Linked DNA regions of Arachidicoccus terrestris. The protein of the gene in region 2 interacts with the protein of the main gene of each other region in a pairwise test. Links are inferred from orthologs where the notes say so. Each region holds a gene or a part of one and is shown on either strand. Other genes may lie near its edges. The genes, in order: ruvC and ruvA.

Region 1 (6,362 bases), 700 kb from region 2 along the record:
AAAGCGGTTTTCGTGGATAATGACTCCCAGGCCGTTGCCTTCCAAAACAAAAGGCTCTATTTCATTAAAGACCTTGAATACTTTGTTTTTTGCATTGGGATAAGCAAGAGAGAAAAGTAAGTGCGCAGTCGTGTTTTCACCCGGGATGGCGATGGCACTATTATTAATTTCCTCATCGGTGACATTGCCTTTGCTAATGAGCAGCGGGCCGCAGCCATTACCGATGGCGCCACCGCTTGACATTACATAATAGTCTTTGTTAATAAAGGGCAGTACGCCATAGCTGACTTTTGTCACATCCAGTTTTCCTTCCATTGCCCACTGGTTCAGGGTTTGAACATCTTCAAGGTGTACATCAAACTCAAAACCTTCCACATCAAATTTCTGGTTAATCAATGCCTCAAAAATAAAGGTATCATTAGGACAGGGGCTGAAGCCAAGCGTTAATTTCATCCGATTTTGTTTAATAACGTCGTTTAAAAAATTGTTTAATGATTAGATCGTTAGCATTTATGTCTGTTTCTATATCACTGTTAATCAAACATAGGGCTAAAGATAATTTTTTTTTAAAACTAACCTACGGGACTTACATAAAAATTTCCATTGCTAAAGAATGGTTGTAAGTCTCGGAGACGCAAAATTCCATCATTTTCCCATGAAATCAAGCTATTTTCAGAAAAGATTTCATAGCTAAAATCATTGTTGAATTTGTTTGGCCTGCGAAACGCCATCAGTCACATCAGGGAAAATCTCTTATTGTCACAATAATAAAAAGATAGCCACTTTCTGCCATTAAAGCCCGCCTTGCGCCAAGGCGGGCAGAACAGGATTAATATGTATGGTTGATCCGATAAACGCTGAACTATATGTAACTTTGCGCCTTAATCTTTATCTAAGGACTGGAAAATGAGACAAAAAGGCAAAGCGGTCCCGGTCTATTAGAACAACGTACAAAATAACATACATGAACATAGAAATTGTATCAGGAAGTGCCCGACAGGAAAGTATTACGCTTAGAGCCGCCAAATACCTGCAGGCACATTTAAGTGAAGTGGCTTCTCAACACAATTTTGGTTTGATTGATTTAAAAGAACATCCCCTGCCCTTTATTGATAAGGTTTATTTTACACCGGCTCATGCGCCTGAAAACATCCGGCCCCTGGCTGAAAGAATGTTTGCCGCGGATGCTTTTATTTTGGTGACACCGGAATATAATGGCACCATGGCGCCCTCACTGGTTAACTGGTTTGGACATTTTCCCAAACAGCTGCATAAGGCGTTCGGTTTGGTGACAGCCTCTAATGGCGCTTTAGGGGGTATCCGGGCTGCAATGGATCTGCAACATTTTTCCCTGGCCCTGTTTGGTGTTCCTTCAGCACAGATGCTGGTGATCGGAGAAGTGGATAAGAAATTTGACGCATCGGGCAACCTGACAGCGGAAGTTTTTCAGTCCAATATAGATAATTTTGTGGCGGAATTTCTCTGGCTGGCCGAAAAAATCCATGGATAACAAAGGTGGTCTGGGCAAAAGCGGTATAGACCGCTTTTCAATTGTTAACAAAGGTCAATTTCTTTTTATGGACGGGGTGCCTTTAGTGCTAATAAATAATTGCCATTCAGTCAGATGTATGATTGAAGCGGGCCAAAAAAACGGTAAAATATACTGAATTCTTCACCGCCTGTCAGGCAGATGGGCTGATTTCTTTTTTAAGATAAATACTTAGTGTAACTTTGCACTTTCTATTCTATCCAATGAGCGACGCAATAAAACATGAATGCGGATTGGCTTATATCCGTTTGAAAAAGCCACTTTCCTTCTATTTAGAAAAATACGGAACAGTTTCCTACGGCCTCAATAAGTTATACCTATTGATGGAAAAGCAGCACAACCGTGGCCAGGATGGCGCAGGTGTCGCTACTGTAAAACTGGATGTGGAAAACGGGTATGAGTTTTTACACCGCCTGCGCAGTAATGCCAGACAGCCGATTTCTGATATCTTTTCACAGATCGGTACCCAAATTGGTGATCTTGAGAAATACCTCCCCGAAATTCAGTCTCAGCCGGAAATCATGAAAGGCCACGTACCGATGCTGGGCGAGCTGCTATTGGGACATTTACGCTACGGTACCCAGGGTAGAAATGACGTCGAGTTCTGTCACCCCTTCATTAAACGGAGCCTGAACAAGGCGACCAATATGGCGATGGCCGGGAACTTCAATCTGGTTAATACGAAAGAGTTGTTTGAAATTATTGGTATGGAACCCGGTACTTTCCAGAAGCAGAGTGATCTGGCTGCTATGATGGAGATCGTCCACCATTTTCTGGTAAAAGAAGCAGCGGCTACCGGTAATAATATCAATGTCGCCAATATCCTGAGACAGGCCGCCAGTTTATTCGACGGCGGGTATACAGTCAGCGGCCTGATTGGTAATGGAAAGAGTTTTGTGTTACGTGACGAGCATGGCATTCGTCCGGCTTATTATTATGCGGATGATGAGGTTGTAGTGGCCGCCAGTGAAAGAGCCTCCATCAGAACAACATTCAATGTTGGTGAGAATGAGGTTAAAGAATTGATGCCCGGCACCGCTCTTATCGTAGATGAAAAAGGAAATCATCAAGTTGAGCAGATTCTTGAACCCAAAGAGCGAAGAGCCTGTAGCTTTGAAAGAATTTACTTTAGCCGTGGGGGTGATGAGAAGATATACCGGGAAAGAATTGCACTCGGTTATCACTTAAGCAAACGCATTTTGGATCTCATCGACGCTGATCTTAAGAATACCATATTCTCGTATATTCCCAATACGGCAGAAGTTGCCTTCTATGGCCTTGTAAAAGGAATGGAAGATTATTTGAATACAATCAAAGTTCAGCGTATTATGAGCTGGAACGGGGACTTTGATGAGCAGAAGCTGGAAGAGATGGTTAATCGTAAGATCCGACAGGAGAAGATTGCGATCAAGGACGTCAAAATGCGCACCTTTATTACAGCTGATGCCGGCCGTAATGAAATGGTGCAACACGTATACGATATTACATATGGCACAGTCAGAAGGAATGAAGATACGCTGGTGGTGATCGATGATTCCATTGTAAGAGGAACCACGCTGAAAGAAAGTATTGTCCGGATGCTGTCACGCCTGGAGCCTAAAAAGATTATCGTGGTATCCTCTGCCCCGCAGATCAGATATCCCGACTGTTACGGAATTGATATGAGCCGCATGGGCGATTTTGTGGCGTTCAGGGCGGCACTGGCGTTGCATAAAGACAGGGGCACCGAACAGGTGATCCAGGATGTCTTTAATAAATGCCTGGAATTACAGAAAAGGGATGAGATGCACACGGAAAATGCGGTACAGGGAATTTATGCAGACTTTACACCTGAGGAGATCTCTGATAAAATCGCTGAATTAATTACACCCGAAGATGTAACTGTACCGGTAGAGGTGATATACCAGACCATTGAAGATTTACATGACAGCTGCCCCACCAATACGGGTGACTGGTATTTTACCGGAAATTATCCTACACCAGGGGGTAACCGGGTGGTCAATAAGGCCTTTATTAATTATATGGAAGGTGTGAACTCCAGAGGATATTAATTTTTAGCAGTAAGTTATTTTTTCGAAGCAGGCCGGGTCTTTACGATCCGGTCTTCGTTTTTAGAAAGAAACTCTTCCCAGTTTTTCATAACTTTTTTTCTGCCTGGCAGAAACCTGCTTTGGTAGTGATGACAGAGTGCTACGGCAAGGGCATCGGAAGCATCAAAGTATTTTGGGCTCTGCTCGATGGTGAAAATCTGCTGCAGCATTTTCCACACCTGTTCTTTACTGGCGTTACCATTGCCGGTAACCGACTGCTTTACTTTTTTAGGAGAATATTCCGTTACGCCGATAGCGTGTTGCATGGCAGCTGCAATCGCCACCCCTTGTGCCCGGCCCAGCTTTAGCATACTCTGGACATTTTTGCCGTAAAATGGTGCTTCGATCGCAAAAGTAGCCGGTTTATGAATCCGGATCAGTTCCCCTACCGTCGTATGGATCTTTTCCAATCGCTGATAGATGTCCTTGTAAGAGGAAAGCAATAAAGTTCCCATTGCGACTAATTCCGGATTACCCGTCCCCGCTTTAATAATGGCCCATCCCATTTTGATCGAACCAGGATCAATGGCTAGAATGATCGGATGCGGATTCATGACGGTATTATTGTCGGTCTTGCTACTCATATGTTATAGGCCAATGCCCGGTTGAACTGCTTTACAACCTTTATTAACCGGGGCGTCAGCACATTGATTTTGAACAAAAATACTAAAGAATATGTTTGCTGTGGGAATAAGACCGCTAAATGACGGTTTTGACCGACAAAATGTTGTGTTGATATAGCGGCTGAACAGATTCAAATGCCATAAAGTCTACAAAATATATATAAAAACATAGATAATCAGCAAATTGTAAAATAAAACATGGAATTTTGCCATAAGATCAGCATACATGCGCAAACAAAACTGGAAAAAAATATTGAACTATGTGGTTGGCCCGATCCTATTTGTCGTGCTGGCTTATTCTATATATAATAAGATTCAAAAACAGCCCAACCTCCCAAAATCCTGGGATACCATTAAAGAAACCTTTAGTTCACATGCTTATCTGCTGATATTGATGTTTTTGCTGATGGTGCTGAACTGGAGCCTGGAGGCAAGAAAATGGCAGTTATTGATCCGCCCAGTGCAGAAAGTCAGTCTGATGACCGGTTTCAAGGCTGTATTATCCGGCCTTTCCTTCTCTTTATTTATCCCCAACGGCATGGGTGAATATTTAGGAAGAATGCTCTACATGCAGGAAGGGAATCGCTTAAAGTCAGTGGCCGTCAGCTTTATGGGAAGCCTGAGCCAGGTGATCGTTACGCTGGTGATTGGCGTCATTGGTCTGGAGTTCATGATGCATTATGTACCATCGGCCGGGCTGGAAAATACCGGCCTTACCCGTTTCTGGCTGAAGGCATTGGTCTACGCTGTGATTATCTTTATCGGATTCTTTCTCCTGTTATATTTTAAAATTTCTCTATTTGTTAACTGGTTTGAAAAAATCCCTTTTGTCTATAAACATCGGCTGTTAATTGACAGTCTAAAAGAATTTGACAGGAAGCTTTTACTACGTGTACTTTTACTGGCCTTTTGCCGGTATTCAGTTTTTATTGCTCAATACGTATTAATGTTTTACCTTTTTAACGTAATGATGCCTTTGAAAGAGGCCATCTGGTCGGTAAGTATCTTATTTTTACTGATAGCGATCGTACCCACGATTCCGATAGCCGAGTTGGGTGTGAGAGGAGAGATCAGTATTAAGGTCTTTGGGCTGTTTAGCAGTAATACACTGGGGATCGTGAGTGCGGCGGGCTTCATCTGGCTCATTAATTTAATCATTCCTGCTTTGGTAGGAAGTTTGTTTGTGTTAAGTTTGAGAATATTTAAGCGAACTGAGATCAAAGCGATGAAAACTGAATAAGGATACCAAAAACAAAGCAAGCATGAAAAAATTTTGGATAATAGGGTTAATTATAATGTGCTTTGCCTTTAAACCTGTGCAGCCGGGTGACAGCAGCATGTGTCATCTGAAAAACACTTCATTTAAGGCAGGGGAAGAGTTTACCTTGACAGTGTATTATTCTGTCGCAGGTATATATGTTAATGCCGGAAATGCGACCGTAAAGACCACGCTGACCCGTTTGAATAACCGCCCTGTCTATCATGTGGCCGCTGTTGGTAAATCCAATTCGTCCTATGACTGGATTTTTAAGGTTCGCGATAACTATGAGTCCTATATTGACACGGCTACAATGCAGCCGCTAAAATTTATCCGTAAAATAAGAGAAGGCAGCTATAAACGAAATGAGAATATTGTGTTTAATAAGCAGACCAATACCGCTGTTACCAATAAAGGCGTGTTTAAAGTGCCGGATTGCGTGCAGGATGTCGTCAGTGCTGTATTTACTGCCAGAAGTATCGATTTTTCCAAGTGCAAAGTGGGGGATAAAATCCCTTTTGAAATGTTTTTAAGCGATGAACTCTATCATCTCTATATCCGCTATCTGGGGAAAGAAAAGATCAAGACACGATATGGCACCTTTAATGCAATTAAATTCAAGCCTTTGCTCATCAAAGGAGAAATGTTTAAAGGCGGAGAAAAGATGACCGTATGGGTCAGCGATGACGCCAATCATATTCCGCTTCGGGTACAAAGCCCCATTGTTGTCGGCAGTGTAAAAGTTGATTTAACCGGATATAAAAATCTTCGTTATCCCTTAAGTTCACAAATTAAAGACTAAAGGGCTGCCGACAGGATGATGCTGTTACGTTAAATGCCCT
Region 2 (6,385 bases):
ATGGGATGCCCGCTACTGTTACGCCGCAGCTTTAAGGCAACCAGGTCCTGAAGCGCGAGCTTCAGATGATTGAGCTCCGGCCAGATCTGTTCCGCAGTGGCTGTCGCGCTGGGAAGTGTCACCTGCAGCGGTATTCTCACTTCATAATAATTATCCAGAAAATCCTGTCCGATACGTATCACAGCGGTAAGCTCACCATTGCTTACCTGGCGGCTGCCCGGAAGCGACTCTGCGTGCAAATACATGGAAAGCTCTCCATATTGCCTGAGATCCAGCTGCAGGTTTTTAAAGACCGCCCTTGCGTCTCCTTTCAAGAGATTTGTTACATGCAGGCTCATGGATTGTTCTTTTTCCAGGTATACAGATCCGTTAGAGGCACCGCCGGCCGCCATGATTGACTGCAGTTGCCGGACACCGGGCGGCATTTTATAGGGGATCGGCAGCCTTTCACTGTTATCCTCCGTATTGACAGAAAGGACGGTCAGCGCTGTCGTACTATTTTGCGGCAATGAGGTGTAAGAACCGGTCGTATCCAGGTTATAGGTGAACGGCCGCCAGTTATTACGTACCAGTCCCAGGCGGGCAAAACGCAGTGTCACCGAATCGTTAAAACCTGTCAGATACATCCGCATAAAACGAATGGATTTAAAATCTGCAATATTGCCCACTTTACCGGTGAAAGAGTTAATCGGGATCCTGAACAAATACCATTTTTCCTTGGTCGTGCTGTCATTGGCCAGCTTTGGTGTGATCGTTCTGACATCCGCGATATAGGGGTCTGTCAGACTCATGCCCGGTTTGAGATTCAGGTCGTATTCAAAATACTGTTCCGTTTCATTCACGGTATTATCACCGTTAAGATCTTCATTGTCCGGATACATCACCGCAGCAGATGCACCACTGCCATTGGTACCGGCCACCGGAGAATTCCCTTCCGTATTATTATAATATTTATACCGGGCCAGAATTCCGTCGCCGGCTGTATAGGAACCGTCTCTATACCATTTATAATCATCTGCAGAGGGGTCTTTTAAGGCATGCTGGTAGATCGGAGAAGCCGTTCCGAAATTTTCCGCCAGGGTCTGGAGGTATATACTATGTTTTCGCCTTTCTGCATCATCTCCCATACCGTCAAAACCGACATCCTGTAGTATTCTGTCGTTGGCGACATTATTAAACGCATTAGTCAGTTGAATGGGATTGACCGGACTTACGCCCCATACGGAACTGCTGTCCACCGCGGTCGGTGTATTGGGGGTAGAGAGCCCGTTTTCGTAAAGCCGCTTGCCATCTTTTAGGATATCTTCACTCACATCTCCCAGATTGAAGATCAGTTTGCCTCCCGTGCTACCCGGATCCATAATAAAGGGATCCTGTAACCAGAATTCGATATACTCCACATTACTGGTGACAAAGTCCGTCTGATCCAGCGATCGCATGATCCCTCCCCACCGGTCGGCGGGCCGGCTTAGTTTTCCATTGCGGTCAATGTCACCCGCAAGGCTGGAAAAATTATAAGGGCCTCGCTCAGTCGGATAATAAGACAGATCAAAGGTCGTCGACTGTAAAGCCGACGACAGTACGCTTTGTTTAGGGAACAGTTCCCCCTCATACACCGGTCGTACACGCGGATCGCTCAACTCCGAAAGGTTCTTATGCAGCGGGTTACTGGAATTGGTCCTGTCCTGCAACGTAGGTTCAATATTATACCAGGAAAGAAGCGCCCGGTTCTTTCCATAATCCAGGTTATTGTTGAGCGTCGCCTCAGGGAATAAACCGTTACCCGCCGGCGTGGAGGCCAGCGCCCAGGCAGTAAACGGAAAGCGCAGGTCAAAAAGATTATCTGAACTTTCAAAATCATCAATATAAACGGTGCCGTCAGACCCCGAGCCGATCTGTTTAGCGTGCCCCGGTTTAAGCACAGCCGCCTCACCATAAGCATTGATGGAGCTGGGCGCCGTAGTCGAATAAAAAGGGATCTTGTCCAGTAACTTTGTCAGACCCGGAAAATCAGACCGGTAACTAAAATCCACGCCGAACATTGTATTATTGATCGGATCTTCTCCATAATTCGTCTTAAACGTATAGGGCTGCTCGGTGAGCTTCTCCATGGTGGCACCGATAAAAAATTTATCACTGGCCAGATAATCCAGCCTAAGGCCCATAAAGTTCCTTTGAGCAACGCCCAGATTGGCATTATTCTCAAATTGAACGTTGACGGCCGTACCTGAATTCAAAATGGTCTGATTAACAATCTGGATCATCCCCAGATTGTAATCAATCGTATAATCCGATCCTTCCACCAGCATGCGTCCGCCGGCGGTAACCGTTACTGATCCGGCCGGGATATTCATAGCACCAAGGCTGATCTGTGAGCTGGAGCTGCCTTTAACTGTCCCCTGCAAAACGAACCGGTCCAGATTTGCGTAGGTATTTGCAATAGCTTTTATGCTGTCATAGAGTGCATAATAGATTACTTTATCTTTAACCGACTGATCCACGCCCGGGTACGCCAGAGAATCCAGATCTCTGCCGAAAGGTTCCAATACAGGAAATATAATTTTCCCCTGTTGTTGTAAAACCGTAAAACCGTCGACAAAATCAAACTGCCCGTCCGGCGCAGGGTCATTTTGGGCGTTCAGCCGGTCTGCGCCTAATACAGAAATGATCGATTTGCCCTTAACCGCACCTGAAGGATCAGGTAAATATCTTTTAGTACCGCCGCTAGGCTCCTTATAATAAACATTCAGGTTAAACTGATCTGACTGCAAGCCACCGACATTCAGGGAGTAAATATTTTTCATCATCCAGTTCCAGGTCGGCAGCCTGACTTGTTGAGCAGTCGCCTTCAGCAACTTCAGAAACAGAACTTTCTGAACACCTTGGGTAGAATCCAGGGCAACATCCTGTGAGAATTCTCCTACCTGATAGGTTCTACCGTTAAAAGTATACTGATATGCAACCGCCAGTACCGCATCAGGAGATAACTGCTGATTTAAGGAAATAAATCCGGCCTGCGGGTTATAGGTATATTCAGTGGAGTCCAGTTTACGGGCGTAAGTCTTCTCAAAATCCCGAACCGGCTGGAGCCCCCTGGCCTGCAGAATGGATGTAACCAATGCAGGATTTCTGGTTTGCCCGCCTGATAAAATAGATGAATATAAATCATTCGCACCGTTATCGGGCAAGCCATTATAGGAGTGCAGTGATTGGATATTGCTGTTGTAGGGCGTATTTTCTCCCAGGTCCATCAGCCCCACGATATTGCGGACGTTTGTGGTGGCACCGGTCTTATTCGTCACCCAGACTTCCATTCTAAGTATCCTGACCTGACTTTTGACAACCGGCAGGTCGTGCATAACCTCGTTGAAATGCGCTTCAAAATAATTACCCAGTAAAAAGTTTCTGTTCTCATCATAGTCTCCCAGGGAAATGTTCACTTTTTGGGCAAGTCCTCCTCCCTGCAAGGTAATGGACTGCCTTTCAGACCGGTTATTGGCAAAGGCGCCTGTTACAAAAAGTTTACCCAGTTGAATTTGCGCCTTGACACCAAAGAGGTTCTGGATACTGGGCATAAGCGTCCCTTTACTGTCAAAAGAGATATTTCCTGCCTCAACCAGTTTCAGGAGTTCATCTTCCTTACCCACGTATTTTAATTTAAACTGATTGTTGAACTCAAAGGTACTCTGCGTATTATAGGTAATCGGCAGCAGGAGTTTGCTGCCGACCTTTGCCAGTAAGTTTAAATTAGCGCCGGCATCGATATTGAAGTTTCCCGTCTTGCGGGCCCTTTCTGAAAGCGTGGGGTTTTGAATATTCTGCCCTTCATATCCCAGCGACAGATCAACATTGCCCTGGGGCGTTACATCGACTTTCTTGCCATCTCCAGTCAAACCAAAGATGCGGTTAAAAAGTGTAGAATCTATTCTGGATTTAGGACGGGGCTGTTTAAAATTGAGCAAATCCAGCGAACGGGAAAGCTGATAGAAATGTTCTCTGTTCTGTACGTCTCCCTGCAGGTGTAAAAAGTCTTCTTTACTGATCTGGATATTGCCGCGATAGGGCTGCCTTAAAGAATCAGCCTTTTTAAAATAGATATACTTGCCTGTGATACTATCATAACGGACATAGGTCTTAAAAAAACCGGTGTCCCTTAACCGGTCCTGGTCAAAAACGTTTTTTGAGCGCCCCGGGTCGGTAAACCGGTATCTGTAATAATCATGAATGGGATAAGGATAAAAGGGCCTGCCTGCTGAATCCGCCAGCGACTGCGCGCTAAGTCGCAAAGCAGCCGGCATAAGGATAACGGCTACCCATAATAATCGATAGAGAAGTTTATAATATTTAATACTCAAAGCTGGATTCTCACTAATCTTGGCCAATTTATCTCTGCCAAAGTATTAAAACGGAATTTTAGCCTTGAAAGTATAATCAGATAAGCTAATTTATTGAAAGCAGGATTATAGATTCTTAAGCGATAATTTGATCAGGTTTTCCAGATCCGGCACGGTATCACCTGCGCCTTTCAGCGTTTTACGGATCGCGGTTTCCGCCATCGGCTTACTGATACCCAATGCCACGAGCGCATCCAGGGCGTCAGATTCTATAGACCTGCCCACCGCTTCCATGCCGGCCATCAGTTGCTGATCATGGAGTTTAGCGAGTTTATCTTTGAGTTCCAGTGTAAGCCTCTGCGCCGTTTTCTTGCCAATCCCCTTTATTTTTTCCAGTTCTGTCGCACTGTTTTGAACAATGGCCCTGATGATCTCCTCCGGCTTCATACCGGACAACATCATGCGGGCTGTAGAAGCGCCTACGCCGGAAACAGAGATCAGCTGTAAAAACAGCATTTTTTCACTCGGGTCCGCAAAACCATACATAGTATGCGCGTTTTCCGTAATATGTAAATGGGTAAATAACTGACCTTCTTCCTGTTGGCTAATAGCGGAATAGGTATTCAGGCTGATTTGCAGGTCATAACCGACGCCGCCAACGTCAACAATGACATTAGCGGGCGTTTTATGTACAAAACGGCCTCTGACGAAAGCGATCATAGTTATAAGTTTTAAAAAGCTATTAATCCTCCAACAGCTCCAAAAATAGCATAAAAGCGACAATCGATATAGATTTAAATAAATTATATTTTATTAAAATATAACCGCTTAGATCTCCAGATTTTCAGATGTCATCACTTTGGGTTACTTTTGACCATTATTTTTTACTGTAATACGAAAACATTATTCGAAATAACTGATATTTCATGAATACATTACGCGCCGCAATTACCTCGGTAGGAGGTTACGTACCAGAGGACAGACTCACGAACGCCGACCTGGAAAAGATCATTGATACAACCGATGAATGGATTACGACAAGAACAGGCATTAAAGAAAGAAGGATACTGAAAGACCCGGCAAAAGCCAGCAGTGATATGGCGGTGGAAGCCATTGGGCAAATTCTGGAAAAAAAACAGCTGGATCCGCTGGAGATTGACTGTATCATTTGTGCCACCGTAACGCCAGACATGGTTTTCCCTTCTACCGCCAACCTGATCGGTGATAAGATCGGAGCAAAGAATGCCTATGGATTTGACATCAGCGCTGCCTGCAGCGGCTTCCTATATGCCCTGAATATGGGCACTGCGCTCATTGAGAGCGGCAAAAACAAAAAAGTTTTGGTTGTTGGTGTCGATAAAATGAGCGCCATCGTAGATTATACGGACAGAACAACCTGTATTATCTTTGGCGACGGCGCGGGCGCTGTATTACTCGAACCGACAACGGAGGATGTGGGCGTGATGGATTCTATTTTACGCAGTGACGGATCTGGCGCCAAACACCTGCATATGAAAGCAGGCGGCTCCCTTCGTCCGGCCACTATCGAAACAGTGGCCGCCCGGGAACATTATATCTATCAGGAAGGCAAACATGTTTTTAAGTTTGCGGTAACAGGCATGGCAGATGTGAGCCAGGAACTGCTGGAGAAGAACCATCTGACAGGAGAGGATATCGACTGGTTGGTACCCCATCAGGCTAACCTGAGAATCATTGATGCGACCCGTGAAAGAATTAACTTACCTCCAGAAAAAGTGATGATTAATATCCACAAATATGGTAATACGACCGCAGGTACGATCCCGCTTTGTCTCTGGGATTTTGAAAAACAACTAAAGAAAGGCGACAAACTGGTCATGGCTGCCTTCGGTGGCGGATTTACCTGGGGGGCAACTTATGTCAAATGGGCTTATTAACGAGGATCTTAAACGAAACCATAAAAAGCAGTTGCACTTTCAAAAGTACAGCTGCTTTTATTTTGTCGAATGCCAATATGTAAGTAAATTCACAATTGGTATGAAACTTGTTTTAAACTGAATGCCAATTACTTA

Evidence for each region.
Region 1: the proteins of ruvA (region 2) and ruvC interact in binary tests that used the Escherichia coli proteins (3 or more experiments, as listed by UniProt). The link is inferred for Arachidicoccus terrestris from one-to-one orthologs.

What each region holds. Positions count from the first base shown.
Region 1 is NZ_CP083387.1:2,445,911-2,452,272, forward strand. What follows is about bases 2,420-5,201. They hold ruvC (crossover junction endodeoxyribonuclease RuvC), read right to left. Parts: upstream 4,224-5,201; coding sequence 3,615-4,223; downstream 2,420-3,614. Other genes in these bases: K9M52_RS09630 (amidophosphoribosyltransferase), read left to right, coding at 2,420-3,600; K9M52_RS09640 (lysylphosphatidylglycerol synthase domain-containing protein), read left to right, coding at 4,489-5,201. Also shown: K9M52_RS09620 (1,4-dihydroxy-6-naphthoate synthase), read right to left, coding at 1-453; K9M52_RS09625 (NADPH-dependent FMN reductase), read left to right, coding at 965-1,510; more of K9M52_RS09630, read left to right, coding at 1,753-2,419; more of K9M52_RS09640, read left to right, coding at 5,202-5,502; K9M52_RS09645 (DUF3108 domain-containing protein), read left to right, coding at 5,525-6,322.
Region 2 is NZ_CP083387.1:3,151,963-3,158,347, reverse strand. The notes cover bases 3,258-6,062. They hold ruvA (Holliday junction branch migration protein RuvA), read right to left. Parts: upstream 5,055-6,062; coding sequence 4,461-5,054; downstream 3,258-4,460. Other genes in these bases: K9M52_RS12250 (beta-ketoacyl-ACP synthase III), read left to right, coding at 5,261-6,062; sov (T9SS outer membrane translocon Sov/SprA), read right to left, coding at 3,258-4,355. In the rest of the region: more of sov, read right to left, coding at 1-3,257; more of K9M52_RS12250, read left to right, coding at 6,063-6,250. UniProt on the Escherichia coli protein: The RuvA-RuvB-RuvC complex processes Holliday junction (HJ) DNA during genetic recombination and DNA repair.